3 regions of the Arthrobacter sp. B2I5 genome follow, and region 1 is predicted to be linked to each of the others. Evidence: predicted binding sites of a transcription regulator. Region 1 holds the regulator's gene; each other region holds the start of a gene.
What was found. Region 1 encodes HrcA, which represses chaperone genes, less so after heat shock. Its sites were predicted from a motif close to TTNGCACTCGNNNNNNNCGAGTGCNAA; they were not measured.
Positions count from the first base shown of each region.

Region 2: the regulator HrcA is predicted to act here: its motif matches at 2,525-2,551, upstream of groL (chaperonin GroEL).
Region 3: the regulator HrcA is predicted to act here: its motif matches at 1,615-1,641, upstream of groES (co-chaperone GroES).

Region 1 covers NZ_JAUSYF010000001.1:1,996,051-2,000,514, forward strand. Annotated here, with positions in the region: gene QFZ60_RS09540 (DUF4870 domain-containing protein) at 47-457, opposite strand; gene QFZ60_RS09545 (DUF3097 family protein) at 610-1,461, opposite strand; gene hrcA (heat-inducible transcriptional repressor HrcA) at 1,635-2,648, shown strand; gene dnaJ (molecular chaperone DnaJ) at 2,737-3,864, shown strand; gene QFZ60_RS09560 (16S rRNA (uracil(1498)-N(3))-methyltransferase) at 3,867-4,464, shown strand, end outside.
Region 2 covers NZ_JAUSYF010000001.1:3,553,816-3,558,279, forward strand. Annotated here, with positions in the region: gene QFZ60_RS16505 (ABC transporter substrate-binding protein) at 1-628, shown strand, start outside; gene groL (chaperonin GroEL) at 711-2,345, opposite strand; gene QFZ60_RS16515 (ABC transporter substrate-binding protein) at 2,637-3,908, opposite strand; gene QFZ60_RS16520 (cold-shock protein) at 3,914-4,120, opposite strand; gene QFZ60_RS16525 (LytR C-terminal domain-containing protein) at 4,287-4,464, opposite strand, start outside.
Region 3 covers NZ_JAUSYF010000001.1:1,160,354-1,164,817, forward strand. Annotated here, with positions in the region: partial or broken gene QFZ60_RS05595 (methyltransferase domain-containing protein) at 1-1,110, opposite strand, end outside; gene QFZ60_RS05600 (hypothetical protein) at 1,165-1,545, shown strand; gene groES (co-chaperone GroES) at 1,798-2,091, shown strand; gene groL (chaperonin GroEL) at 2,170-3,780, shown strand; gene QFZ60_RS05615 (dihydrofolate reductase family protein) at 3,928-4,464, opposite strand, start outside.

The DNA.
Region 1 (4,464 bases):
AGGGTTCCCTGGCCGAAGCGAAGCGAGGCTGGGGTGCCGGCGGGGATTACTTGATCCAGCGCAGGTTGTACTGGTAGCGGTGCGGCTGGCCCCGGTTGACGTGGATCCCGGCTGCGACGGAGAAGCACGTGAGCGCCACCCAGATCAGTGTGGCAATGACCGCGAAGATGTTCCCGACGTACGGGATGAACACCAGGATGTTGGCCAGCACGGCGGCAATGGTGGGTGGCAGGCTGAAGTTCAGCGCTTCCTTGGACTCCTGGGCGGTGAACGGCCCGCGGTCGCGGAAGATCAAATAGATCAGCAGCGAGGGGATGCAGCCCAGGATCCCGCCGAAGTGCGCGAGTGTTGCCCACTGGCGGTCTTCGCTGGCCGTAAGCGGCAGGGCATTGGCGGGGACGCCATGGTACTCGGAACGGCCCTGGCCATCCCTGTGATCACGTGCGTTTTCTGCCACAGTCTGTTCCTTCGAAGGTGCAAGTGGTGCTGGGTACGGATTCCGGCACATGCAGAGCGTGAAAACGCGTGCAGTGCCGGAAAAATGCTGCGGTGCCTCAAATAAGGAACCGCACTACCAAGAATACTGGGTCGCGGGCGGCCCGCCGCCCTTCAGGGCACGGTCAGGAAATCGATCACTTCTTCAACCCTGCCCAGCAGGGATGCTTCGAGGTCTGCATACGTGCGCACGGCGCCCAGCAGTTTCTGCCACCCAAGGCCGATATCTTCCTTGCTCGCGTGGGGCCAGCCGAACGCCTTCAGGATCCCGGTTTTCCAGTCCTGCCCGCGGGGGACGGCAGGCCATTTGTCGATCCCAAGGACAGCGGGCCGGATCGCCTGCCATACGTCCACGTACGGGTGTCCAACAATCAGGACGTTCCCGGCGGCACCCGGGGAGGCCATGACGGCTTCCGCGATGCGGGACTCCTTGGAATCGGGAACCAGGTGGTCCACCAGGACGCCGAGCCGCCGGCCGGGCCCGGGGCTGAAGTCCGCCACGGCTGCGGCGAGGTCGTCAATGCCGTGCAGGGGCTCGACGACGATGCCTTCCACCCGGAGGTCGTCTCCCCAGACTTTTTCCACCAGTTCGGCGTCGTGCTTGCCTTCCACCCAGATCCGGCTGGCTTTGGCTACCTGGGCCCGCTGCCCGGCCACCCGTACCGATCCCGAGGCCGTCCTGCCCGCTGCCGGACCGGCGGCGGCAGGCCGTGGCGTCGGCGGCATCAGCCGGATGGGCTGGCCTTCAAGGAGGAAACCGAACCCAAGACGGAACGAACGGGACTTTCCCCGCCTGTCCTCCAGCGCCACCACATGCATCCCGCCGGATTTCTCCACACGGGTCACGGCACCCACCCAGCCGGACTGCACTTCCTCGAGCACCATTCCGCGCTCCACGGGAACCTCGGGCAGTTCCGTCCGCGCGGGAGCCGATATGCCCCGTGGGCCCCAGTTCTGGTAATCCATGGATTCGATCCGCCTAGCGCTAGGTCCTCAGCCCCGGAATTTCGCCCGGAGCGGTACCAATGCTAACAACGGGCCGAGGCATAATAGACTGTTAGCACTTGGGCATGTCGAGTGCTAACAGTGGGTTGCATCGGGAGGGGCATGCGCCCCGAACCATGGGATGGAGGTGGAGAGTGAGCGAGCCACGCAAGCTGGAAGTACTGCGGGCCATCGTGGAGGACTACGTCCACTCCCGCGAGCCGGTTGGGTCAAAGGCCCTGGTGGAGCGGCATCATCTTGGTGTTTCCAGCGCCACCATCCGCAACGACATGGCTGCCCTGGAGGATGAGGGGCTGATCACCGCCCCGCACACCAGCGCCGGCCGGATTCCCACCGACAAGGGCTACCGGCTTTTCGTCGACCAGATCTCCGCTGTCAAGCCGCTCTCCGCCGCTGAACGCCGCGCCATCCAGTCCCTGCTCGAAGGCGCGGACGATCTCGACGACGTGCTGGAGCGTACGGTCAGGCTGCTGTCCCAGCTGACCAACCAGGTTGCCGTGGTGCAGTATCCACACCTGAGCAGGGCACTTGTCCGCCATATCGAATTCGTCCTGCTCGCCCCCCGCAAGGTCCTTGTGGTCCTGATTGCCAACAGCGGCAAGGTGGAGCAGCGGGTGATCGACGTCGGGCAGGACCTCGGCGACGACGCGCTGGCTGAACTGCGTACCCGGTTCCTTGGTGCGCTGGGGGGAACACCGCTGAGCCAACTGGCCCAGGCGCTGCCCGCCGTCGTGGCCGCAGCCCCGCACCAGCAGCGGCAGGCGGCACACGCACTGGCGCTCGGGCTGGAGGGCCTGGCGCAAAACAGCCGGGAAGAGCGGATGGTCATGGCAGGCACCGCCAACCTTGCCAGATCCAACGTGGACTTCCCCCTCAGCATCGGCCCTGTGCTTGAGGCGCTTGAGGAGCAGGTGGTGATGCTGCGGCTGTTGAGCGAAATGGCCCAGGACCACCGCGGCGTCGCTGTCAGCATCGGAAGGGAGAACCCGTACGACGGCCTTGCCGAAGCTTCCGTCGTTGCCACCGGTTACGGTCCGGACAGTGCCGCGAAAGTAGGGATCCTCGGGCCCACCCGGATGGACTATCCCACCACCATGGCCGCCGTCAGGGCAGTGGCGCGCTACCTTTCCAGGATTTTGGGGCCCTGACTCTTAGCCGCCGGAGCCTGCTCCGGCCGGAAAGCAAGAGCCGGGCCGCCCCATTGAATTGCAGTACAACAAGGAAGAGATACGTATTTTGAGCAGCCACTATGACGTCCTTGGAGTCTCACCCGAAGCTACGGGCGAAGAAATCAAAAAGGCCTACCGCAAGCTGGCCCGCACCCTTCACCCTGACGTAAACCCCGGCGCAGACGCGTCAGAGCGGTTCAAGGCCGTAACCCACGCCTACGAGGTGCTTTCGGATCCCCAGAAGCGCCGGATCTATGACACCACGGGAAACGAGAACGGCACCGACAACGGCTTCGGCGGAGCAGGCTATGCAGGCCAGGGGTTCGCGTTCCAGGACATCTTCGACACCTTCTTCGGCGCCGGCGGCACGTCCGGTCCGGCCTCACGTGTCCGGCGCGGCCAGGACGCCCTCATCAGCGTTCGGATCGACCTCCGCGATGCCGTGTTCGGCGTCAACAAGAAACTCGAAGTGGACACCGCCGTGGTCTGCCCCACCTGCGACGGGTCCTGCTGCCGCCCCGGCACCCATCCCGAACGCTGCGACATCTGCGGCGGCAGCGGCCAGGTCCAGCGGGCCGTCCGCTCCATCCTCGGCCAGGTCATGACGGCCGCCCCCTGCGGCACCTGTGAAGGTTTCGGCACGGTCATCAAGGACCCCTGCAACGAGTGCAGCGGCCAGGGCCGTATCCGCAGCCGCCGCTCACTGACCATCAAGGTTCCCGCCGGCGTGGCCACCGGAACCCGGATCCAGCTCTCCGGACAGGGCGAAGCCGGCCCCGCGGGCGGTCCGGCCGGTGACCTCTACGTGGAGATCCGCGTCAACAACGATGCCACCTACGTGCGGGAAGGCGACGACCTGCACGCCACCCTGCACATCCCCATGACGGCGGCTGCCCTGGGCACGGACGTCAGCCTGGAAACCTTTGACGGCACCCAGGAGATCGACGTCAAGCCAGGAACCCAGTCGGGGGAGATCATCACCCTGCGCGGCCTCGGTGTCACACACCTCAGGGGATACGGCCGCGGCGACCTGAAGGTCCACCTCCAGGTGGACACTCCGGCCAGGCTCGACCCCGCACAGGAGGACCTGCTGCGCCAGCTGGCCAAGCTCCGTGGCGAACAGATCACCGAGGGCAAGCTTGCCGCCAGCGGCGGCATGTTCGCCAAGCTCCGGGACCGGCTCGGTAACCTGTAGCGGTGAGCAACCCCGTCTTCTTCACAGCCGCCGGTTCGCTGGACGGCATGGCTGCCGGTCAACTCTTCGTCCTCGAAGGGACGGAGGCGCGCCATGCCGTCACCGTCAAACGGCTGTCCCCAGGCGAAGCGGTGGACATTGTTGACGGCGCCGGCACCCGGATGACCGGGAAAGTCGTCTCTGCCGCCCCCTCCGGCCTCGAGGTGGAGTGCGGGACCCTTACCGTGGAAGACAGGCCGGACATCCGGCTGGTGCTGGTACAGGCCCTGGCCAAGGGCGACCGCGACGAACTGGCCATCGAGACGGCCACCGAACTGGGCATCGACGCGGTCGTACCCTGGCAGTCCGAACGTTCCATCGTCCGCTGGAAGGGTGACCGTGCCGCCCGGGCGCACGCCAAATGGGAGTCCACCGTATCCGCGGCCGCCAAACAAGCCAGACGTGCCTGGATTCCCGAGGTGCGGCCTGCCGTCGACACTGCAGGGCTTTCGGCTGCCGTGGAAGCGGCGGACCTTGCCGTCATCCTGCACGAAGACGCCGTACGGCCGCTGCGCACGGTCTTGGAGGGATGGCAGTCGAGTGCTGGCGCGGGACCCCGTG
Region 2 (4,464 bases), 1.6 Mb from region 1:
CGCCACTGCGGCATCCTTCTGGGAACGGCTCAAGGAACAACGCGACTCCAAGGCCAGCCCCCCGGCCACCGTGGCCACCGAGGACGCAGGCGCCGGCCTGGAGGAAAGCCTGTTCGGAACGAACCGGGTGGGCATGGCCTGGTGGTGGACCAACCAGCTTGGGTCGCTTCAAGCCACCACTGGCAGCAGCATCAAGATGCTGCGGGCCCCCAGCGTCGACGGCACCTCCGCCGGCAATGGCATGTACTACAAGCCCAGCATGTTCTGGTCTGCCTCCTCCCGCTCAAAGCATCCCCAGCAGGCCGCGGAGTTCATCAACTACCTGACCAACAGCCCTGAAGCCGGGGCCATCCTGATGACGGACAGGGGTGTCCCCACCAACAGTGAGATTGTCTCGGGTATAGCGCCCTCGCTGAAGCCGGCAGACACCACAGTGGTTGGATTCCTGAAGGATCTGGGGCCGGACATCAAGGAGGCACCACCGGTCCCGCCGGTAGGTGCGGGCAGCGTCCAGAACGTCATCAAGCGGTACACGGATGAAGTGCTGTATGACCGGATGACTCCCCAGTCTGCGGCGGATGCTTTCAAGAAGGAAGTCCAGGGAATGCTGGACTCGGCCCGGAAGTAATCCCGCCGGACACAAAAGTGCGGCCCCCTCGCAAACGAGGGGGCCGCATTTTGCTTGGCGGGACAGGTCCCGGCAGGAAGGCTTAGAAGCCGCCCATGCCGCCCATGCCGCCCATGTCGTCTCCACCTGCGGGGGCAGCGTTCTTCTCCGGCTTGTCAGCCACCACTGCTTCGGTGGTGAGGAACAGGCCGGCGATGGAAGCTGCGTTCTGCAGGGCAGAGCGGGTCACCTTGACGGGATCGTTGACGCCGGCGGCCAGCAGGTCGACGTACTCGCCGGTTGCTGCGTTGAGGCCGTGGCCTGCGGGGAGCCCGCGGACCTTGTCCACAACCACGCCGGGCTCGAGGCCTGCGTTGAAGGCGATCTGCTTCAGCGGAGCGTCGATGGCAACACGGACGATGTTGGCGCCGGTTGCTTCGTCGCCGGACAGCTGCAGGTTGGCGAATGCCTTGGCGCCGGCCTGGATCAGGGCCACGCCGCCACCGGCAACGATGCCTTCTTCAACTGCAGCCTTGGCGTTGCGGACTGCGTCTTCGATGCGGTGCTTGCGTTCCTTGAGCTCAACCTCGGTGGCGGCACCGGCCTTGATGACTGCAACGCCGCCGGCCAGCTTGGCCAGGCGTTCCTGCAGCTTCTCGCGGTCGTAGTCGGAGTCGGAGTTCTCGATCTCGGCGCGGATCTGGGAAACGCGGCCGGCGATCTGGTCGGCGTCGCCGGCACCTTCGACGATGGTGGTCTCGTCCTTGGTGACAACAACCTTGCGGGCCTGGCCCAGGAGCTCCAGGCCGGCGTTCTCCAGCTTGAGGCCAACCTCTTCGGAAATGACCTGGCCGCCGGTGAGGACGGCGATGTCGGCCAGCTGGGCCTTGCGGCGGTCACCGAAGCCCGGAGCCTTGACGGCGACGGACTTGAAGGTGCCACGGATCTTGTTGACGATCAGGGTGGCCAGGGCCTCGCCCTCGATGTCCTCGGCGATGATCAGCAGCGGCTTGTTGGACTGCATGACCTTTTCCAGGACAGCAACCAGTTCCTTGACGTTGGAGATCTTGGAGTTGACGATCAGGATGTACGGATCCTCGAGGACCGTTTCCTGGCGCTCCGTGTCCGTGACGAAGTAGGCCGAAATGTAGCCCTTGTCGAAGCGCATGCCTTCGGTGAGCTCGAGTTCCAGGCCGAAGGTGTTGGACTCCTCGACCGTGATGACGCCTTCCTTGCCCACCTTGTCCAGGGCTTCGGCGATGAGCGCACCAATCTCGTCGTCACCGGCGGAGATGGAGGCGGTGGCCGCGATCTCTTCCTTGGTTTCGATTTCCTTGGCGGAGTTCAGCAGCTCGGCGGTGACGGCGTCAACGGCCTTCTCGATGCCGCGCTTGAGGGACAGCGGGTCGGCGCCGGCGGCAACGTTGCGCAGGCCTTCCTTGACCAGGGCCTGTGCCAGTACGGTAGCCGTGGTGGTGCCGTCACCGGCAACGTCGTCGGTCTTCTTGGCAACTTCCTTGACCAGCTCGGCGCCGATCTTCTCGTAAGGATCGTCCAGCTCGATCTCCTTGGCGATGGAAACACCATCGTTGGTGATCGTGGGGGCGCCCCACTTCTTTTCGAGGACGACGTTGCGTCCACGCGGGCCGAGGGTGACCTTAACGGCGTCGGCGAGGGTGTTCAGGCCACGCTCAAGGCCGCGGCGTGCCTCTTCATCAAATGCAATGATCTTGGCCATAACGGCAGTAGTCCTTTCGGGACAGTCGTTAAGAATGAACCTTCGCTGCAGTGCCCGCGACGGACGATCCTTTGGCGGCGGCCTCTGTATGCCTCCGGGTGGGGATCTCACTGAAGTGAGGTGTTTCTTTCGCTCCTCGACCGGTTGCCGCGCGCTGCCGGCCGGAACCAGGCTTTGCTTTAGCAGTCGGTACGTCAGAGTGCTAACTCAATAATTAGCACTCCCCAGGTGAGAGTGCAAGCGAAAAGACGCTGCACGGCCGGGTGAAGGGAGCCGCTTCGCCCAGGGCGATCAGCCGGCGCGTTCGGCCGTCTCCCGGCCGGTGGGGCTGGGGTTGTTGTCCGGGCCGTATCTGTAGACGGAGAAAACGGCGCTGGTGATATCTCCGTTGGAATCGAAGGCAACGGGTCCCGATTCGCCGTCGTAATTGATGTCCGGGCTGGCGGCAAGTCCGCCCAGGCACTCCTTGTATGTCAGGCATGGGGCCGGCGGCGGTGCGCCTGCACTGCCGCCGGTAGGTGCAGTTCCGCCCGATACCGGGATCAGGTTGGCGGCGATGGAGCGCCCCGCGTCGTCCTGGGCCCTGGCAGCAGCCAGCGCCGCCAACGTTACGGCGTCGTAGGTTTCAGCAGCATAGGAAACGTCCTTCAGGGAAGGATCCACGCCCAGGAGTCTTCCTTGGAAGGCGGCGGTGGGCAGCTGGCCGGGGACGACGGCGCGGGCTCCGTCCAGTAACCGGGAGGCGAGCCCGGATCCGTAGCGGGCGAAGCCGCCGTCGCTGAGGATGATTCTCGAACCGTTGAAGCCGGAATTGTTCAGCTCGGCCAATGCCCCCTGTGCACCTTCGCGGGCAATGAGGACGACGGCGTCCGGGTTGGCCTTGGCGGTGGAGCGTGCGGCCTGGGCGGGGTCGCCTGGCTTGAAGCCGGCCCCGGGCAGGACCGTGAGGCCGGCTTGTTGGGCAGCCTCCGTGACGGCAGCCGAGAGGTCCTTGCCGTAGGCGCCTTCCTGGTGCAGCACGCTGATGGTGGCGGCCCCGGCGTCCCTGGCGAGTTTGGCGAGCACGGGTCCTTGTGCGACGTCGGCGGCAGCGGTGCGGAAGTAGTAGCCTCCGCTGGCGATTCCGGAGAGGGCGGCAGCGGTGTTGGCCGGCGAGATGAGGGGTATGTGCGCACGGGACAGGACGTCCACAGCGGCGGTCGCGTGGCTGGAATCTGTCGGTCCAATGACCACATCCGCTTTGGCAGCCGCCAGGTCATTCGCCTGCCCTGCTGCTTCATGGTCCGGATGCGCCGGGAGCAGCTCCACCGGACGGCCCTTGTGTCCGCCCGCGGCGTTGATCTCCTGGATGGCCAGCTTGGCGGCGGCCAGCTGGGGCGCATTAAGGAAGGCGTTGTTCCCGGTGTTGTCCAGGATCAGGCCCACCCGGAGCACACCGTCTCCGGAGGCTTCCGGTGTGTCCACCCGGGCGTTGCCGCCGGCACCCGAACATGCCGTGACCGCCAGGACGGCTCCCAGGGAAACGGCCAGCGCCGGACGGACGCGGACTGTGGAACGGTACAACCGGGTCACTGGGCGGGCCGGACGTTTTCCGCCTGCGGGCCCTTTTCGCCCTCCCCGAGGTCCAGCTGCACCCGCTGTCCTTCATCCAGGGCGCGGTAGCCCTCCCCCTGGATCGCGGACCAGTGGACAAAGACGTCGTCACCCGAGCCGTCAACGGTGATGAAGCCATAGCCCTTCTCAGCGTTGAACCACTTGACGGTTCCCAGTGCCATGATGAACAACTCTTTCCGTTGGGGGCCGGGCGGGACCGGACCGTGGGGCGTAAAGCCGGGCCGGCCCTGGCCTGGAAATCACTCTAGCCAATCCCCGCATCCCGACCCTGACAGCGGCCTGCCCGGAACCAGGAACGTTATGCAGGTGTGACGGGAGAGGGTGCGGTTACCGGTATCCGGGGCCCAGCACTACCACCAGCGGCATCTGGAATTCGGTGCTGCCCACCACGGTGGGGATGTTGAGCAGCTCAGCAAGCGCCTGCGCACTGGCCAGCTGCTGGGGGCCGGAGTAGAAGATCACGGAGGATTTCTGGGGGGCTCCGGACCAGTTGCCTACCTGGCCC
Region 3 (4,464 bases), 840 kb from region 1:
AGTTCCTCCGGGGTTACCGCGGTGCCGCGCTTCTTGATATCCAGCACGGTGATGCCCTCCTGCTTCACCCAGGCCTTGAGTGCCTTGACGTTGTAGGGCATGACCTCCAGGACCTTGTAGGCCCGGGCGAACGGGGTGTCCAGAGAGGTCCGGGGCACAGATGTAGGCGATGTGTTCGTCCACCAGGTGGCCGCCGAGCTGCAGCGCCACGTCGGCCACCAGCCCGGCGCGGATCACGGCGCCGTCGGGTTCGTACAGGTAGCCTTCCACTGGTCCCACCGGCGCGGCCGGGCCGGCACCGAAATCGTCCGCGCTGGTCAGCTCGGCGGGCCCCTGGGAACCCAGGACCAGGGCTGCCCGGCGGACCGCGGGCCTGCGCACGGCGTTGAACCAGAGGGTCACTTCAGTGACGTCACCGGCCACGGACACCCACTGGGCTTCGCAGCCCGCAGGAACAGACTCGTGCGGCATGCCCGGGCCCATCTTCACGCCCACGGCCTTCCCGCCAGCAGCGAGCGACTCCACGAAGGACAGCGGCGGGGAGAACGCCTCGGGGTCCCAGATCCGCTTGGTTCCGGACGTGGAGGTGACGCGGCGCGCGGGATCCAGCCAGACGCCGTCGATCCCTTCCAGCGGGACTGATGCCGCGTCGGCGTGGACCACTGTGGCATTGGGGAACGGGATGAGGTTCATGGTGGCGCAGGCCGCGGTGGTTTCGTCCATTTCCACGGCGGTGACATTGATGTCCAGGGATGCCAGGGCCATGGCATCGGCGCCCAGCCCGCAGCCCAGGTCCGCCACGCGGCTGATCCCTGCAGCAGCGAACCGCTGAGCGTGGTGCGCAGCGACGTTCAGGCGCGTGGCCTGCTCCAGGCCGGCCTGGGTGAACAACATCTGGCGGGCAAACTCGCCGAACTTAGCCTCTGCCCTGGTGCGCAGCCGCGACTGCGTCAGGACGGCGGACACGAGTCCGGCGGGGTGCCCGGCCTTCCGGAGCGCGGAATTGAGCTCAAAGGAGTCCTCATCCCGGTAGGGACCCAGCGACGCCAGCAAGTCCCAGCCTTCGGGGGTCAAAAGGGGTGCAATCTGGTCCTGGGGAGCGTGAGCCATGGGTTCCAGCCTAGTGGAGGAGCGCGCGGCCGGGATGCCGATACTGTTGAAACCATGGATGAGAGCACAGCCCCCGTGGAGCTCGGCGGACACCAACCCAGGGACCGCGGCCCGGCAAGGTTTGCCCGTCCCGTCCTGATCGCTGCCGCCGTGGTGGCGGTGGTCTGCATCGCCCTGCTGGTGATCATTTTCCTGCTGGACACGTTCAACGCCACCGTCTATTCCGTGGGCGGCAACGACATCCAGGACAACACCCAGGAGTCCCGGGACATCCGGGGGCTGTACGACGGCGCGCGAATGGGGAGCATCTTCGTCCTCGTCATTGCGGCGCTCGCCGCAGCCGGGGCGGGCTGGGTGCTCTTCCGCGCCCGTAAGGCAGGCGGCGGCGATGCCGACGGCGGCGAAGACGTGGACTTCGACGACCTGGGCCGATAGGGGAGCGTGGCCGTTGCCCCGGGCCGCCGTCGTCGGACCCTGGAAAAGGCGTACGCCGATGACGAAACGTTGGCACTCACCTTGACCGAGTGCTAACCCTTACATAGAGTCTTCATTAGCACTCTCCCTAGGAGGGTGCTAACACATGAAGAGCTGCCAGCCAGGCTGCTGCCGGCACCGCGACGACGGTTTGCCAGCTACGGCGGAAAGCTTTCCAGTCCACGAATTTGCTGACGAAAAGGAGAGGTCCGAGTGTCGGTCTCTATTAAGCCTCTTGAGGATCGTATCGTTGTCCGCCCGCTCGAAGCCGAGCAGACCACGGCTTCCGGCCTGGTCATCCCGGACTCCGCGCAGGAGAAGCCGCAGGAAGGCGAAGTTGTTGCAGTAGGCCCCGGCCGCTTCGAAGATGGCAACCGCGTTCCCGTTGACGTAGCCGTTGGCGACGTCGTCATCTACTCCAAGTACGGCGGAACCGAAGTCAAGACCGGCGGCACCGAGTACCTCGTGCTGTCCGCCCGCGACGTCCTGGCTGTCGTCGTAAAGTAACTCTTTCGGATCCCCGTGCCGCCGGCCATGCTCATGCTGGCCGGCAGTGCGGGGTTCTGTCTTTGAAAGGACAAAACCATGGCAAAGCAGCTTGCGTTTAATGACGCTGCCCGCCGGTCCCTTGAGGCCGGCATCGATAAGCTCGCGAACACCGTCAAGGTGACGCTCGGCCCCCGCGGCCGCAACGTCGTCCTGGACAAGAAGTGGGGTGCCCCCACCATCACGAACGACGGCGTCACCATCGCGCGCGAAGTGGAACTGGACGACCCCTACGAGAACCTTGGCGCCCAGCTGGCCAAGGAAGTAGCCACCAAGACCAACGACGTTGCCGGCGACGGCACCACCACCGCTACGGTCCTGGCCCAGGCCCTGGTCAAGGAAGGCCTGCGCAACGTGGCAGCGGGTGCTGCCCCCGGCCAGATCAAGCGCGGCATCGAAGTTGCGGTTGAAGCCGTGGCTGCCCGCCTGCTGGAGAACGCCCGCCCCGTCGAAGGCACCCAGGTGGCAAACGTTGCCGCCATCTCCGCCCAGAGCGACGAAATCGGCGAGCTGCTGGCCGAGGCCTTCGGCAAGGTGGGCAAGGATGGCGTCATCACCATCGAAGAGTCCTCCACCACCCAGACCGAACTGGTCCTCACCGAGGGCATGCAGTTCGACAAGGGCTACCTGTCCCCGTACTTCGTCACGGACGCCGAACGCCAGGAAGCAGTCCTCGAGGACGCGCTCATCCTGATCAACCAGGGCAAGATCTCCTCCATCCAGGAATTCCTGCCGCTGCTGGAAAAGGCGCTGCAGGCCTCCAAGCCGCTGTTCATCATCGCCGAGGACGTCGAGGGCGAGGCCCTGTCCACGCTGATCGTCAACCGCATCCGCGGCACCCTGAACGTTGTTGCTGTCAAGGCTCCCGGCTTCGGTGACCGCCGCAAGGCCATGCTGCAGGACATTGCCACCCTGACCGGTGCGCAGGTTGTCTCCCCGGAGCTGGGCCTGAGCCTGGACACCGTTGGCCTGGAGGTGCTGGGTACCGCCCGCCGCATCACCGTCACCAAGGACAACACCACCATCGTGGACGGCGCCGGTTCGGCCGAGGACGTGGCCGCACGCGTTGCCCAGCTGCGCGCCGAGGTTACCCGCACCGACTCCGACTGGGACCGCGAAAAGCTCCAGGAGCGGCTGGCCAAGCTGGCCGGCGGCATCGGGGTCATCAAGGTGGGTGCCGCAACCGAGGTTGAGCTGAAGGAAAAGAAGCACCGCATCGAGGACGCCGTGTCCTCCACCCGCGCTGCCCTCGAAGAAGGCATCGTGGCCGGCGGTGGCTCGGCCCTGATTCACGCCCTCAAGGCACTGGATGAGGATGCTTCTGTGAAGGCCCTCGAAGGCGACGCTGCCGCAGCTGTCGGCATTGTCCGCCGTGCGCTGGTGCAGCCGCTGCGCTGGATCGCCCAGAACGCCGGCTTCGACGGCTACGTGGTGACCTCCAAGGTTGCCGACCTCGAAACCAACAACGGCTTCAACGCCAAGTCCGGCGAGTACGAGGACCTGATCGGCGCGGGCGTCATCGACCCCGTCAAGGTCACCCGTGCTGCCCTCCGCAACGCGGCCTCCATCGCCGCCCTGGTTCTCACCACCGAGACCCTTGTCGTGGAGAAGCCGGCCGAAGAGGACGAGCACGCAGGCCACAGCCACTAGTCCCCACCGTCCCCCTAACCTCGCTTCGCTCGGTCAGGGAACCCTGACGGCGTGGGCCCACCACAGGGGGCGCGGCAGGCGCTATACAGAAAACCGGTCCAGCATCAGCTGGGCCGGTTTTTTGTATTCCTGTAAGGATGCTCGGGATCAGCCGGCTCCCATCTCCGCGGTTTCGACCCCACCTGCCCGCTCATAGACCAGCGACACGGCTCCCTTGGGGTAGCTGCGTGCCGGCTCGGCGAGGCGGAACGTGGCGGGTACCGTCCCGGCGTCGAAAAGCCGCTTGCCCTGCCCCAAAGTGACCGGATACAGCCAGAGATGAAGGCGGTCCAGCACCTCTGCCTCCAGCAGTGACCGGATGAGGACCCCGCTGCCGAACATGTGCACCTGCTGGTACTCGTCGCGCAGCCTGCCTGCCGCCATGGCATCCGGCAGCACGGTGGTGCCTGCCCATGCCGGATCAGTGAGGGAGCCGGACACCACAAATTTGGGGACCCGGTTGAGCGTCTCCGCGATGTCCCCTGACTGGTGGGGCCAATAGGCGGCAAAGATGTCATAGGTTTTTCGCCCGAGGAGCAGGGCATCCATTTGCTCGATTCCAGCTGCAATGGCGGCGCCGGACTCATCGTCGGAGACCGGTGCCTGCCAGCCGCCAAAGGCGAAACTGCCTTCCGGGTCTTCTTC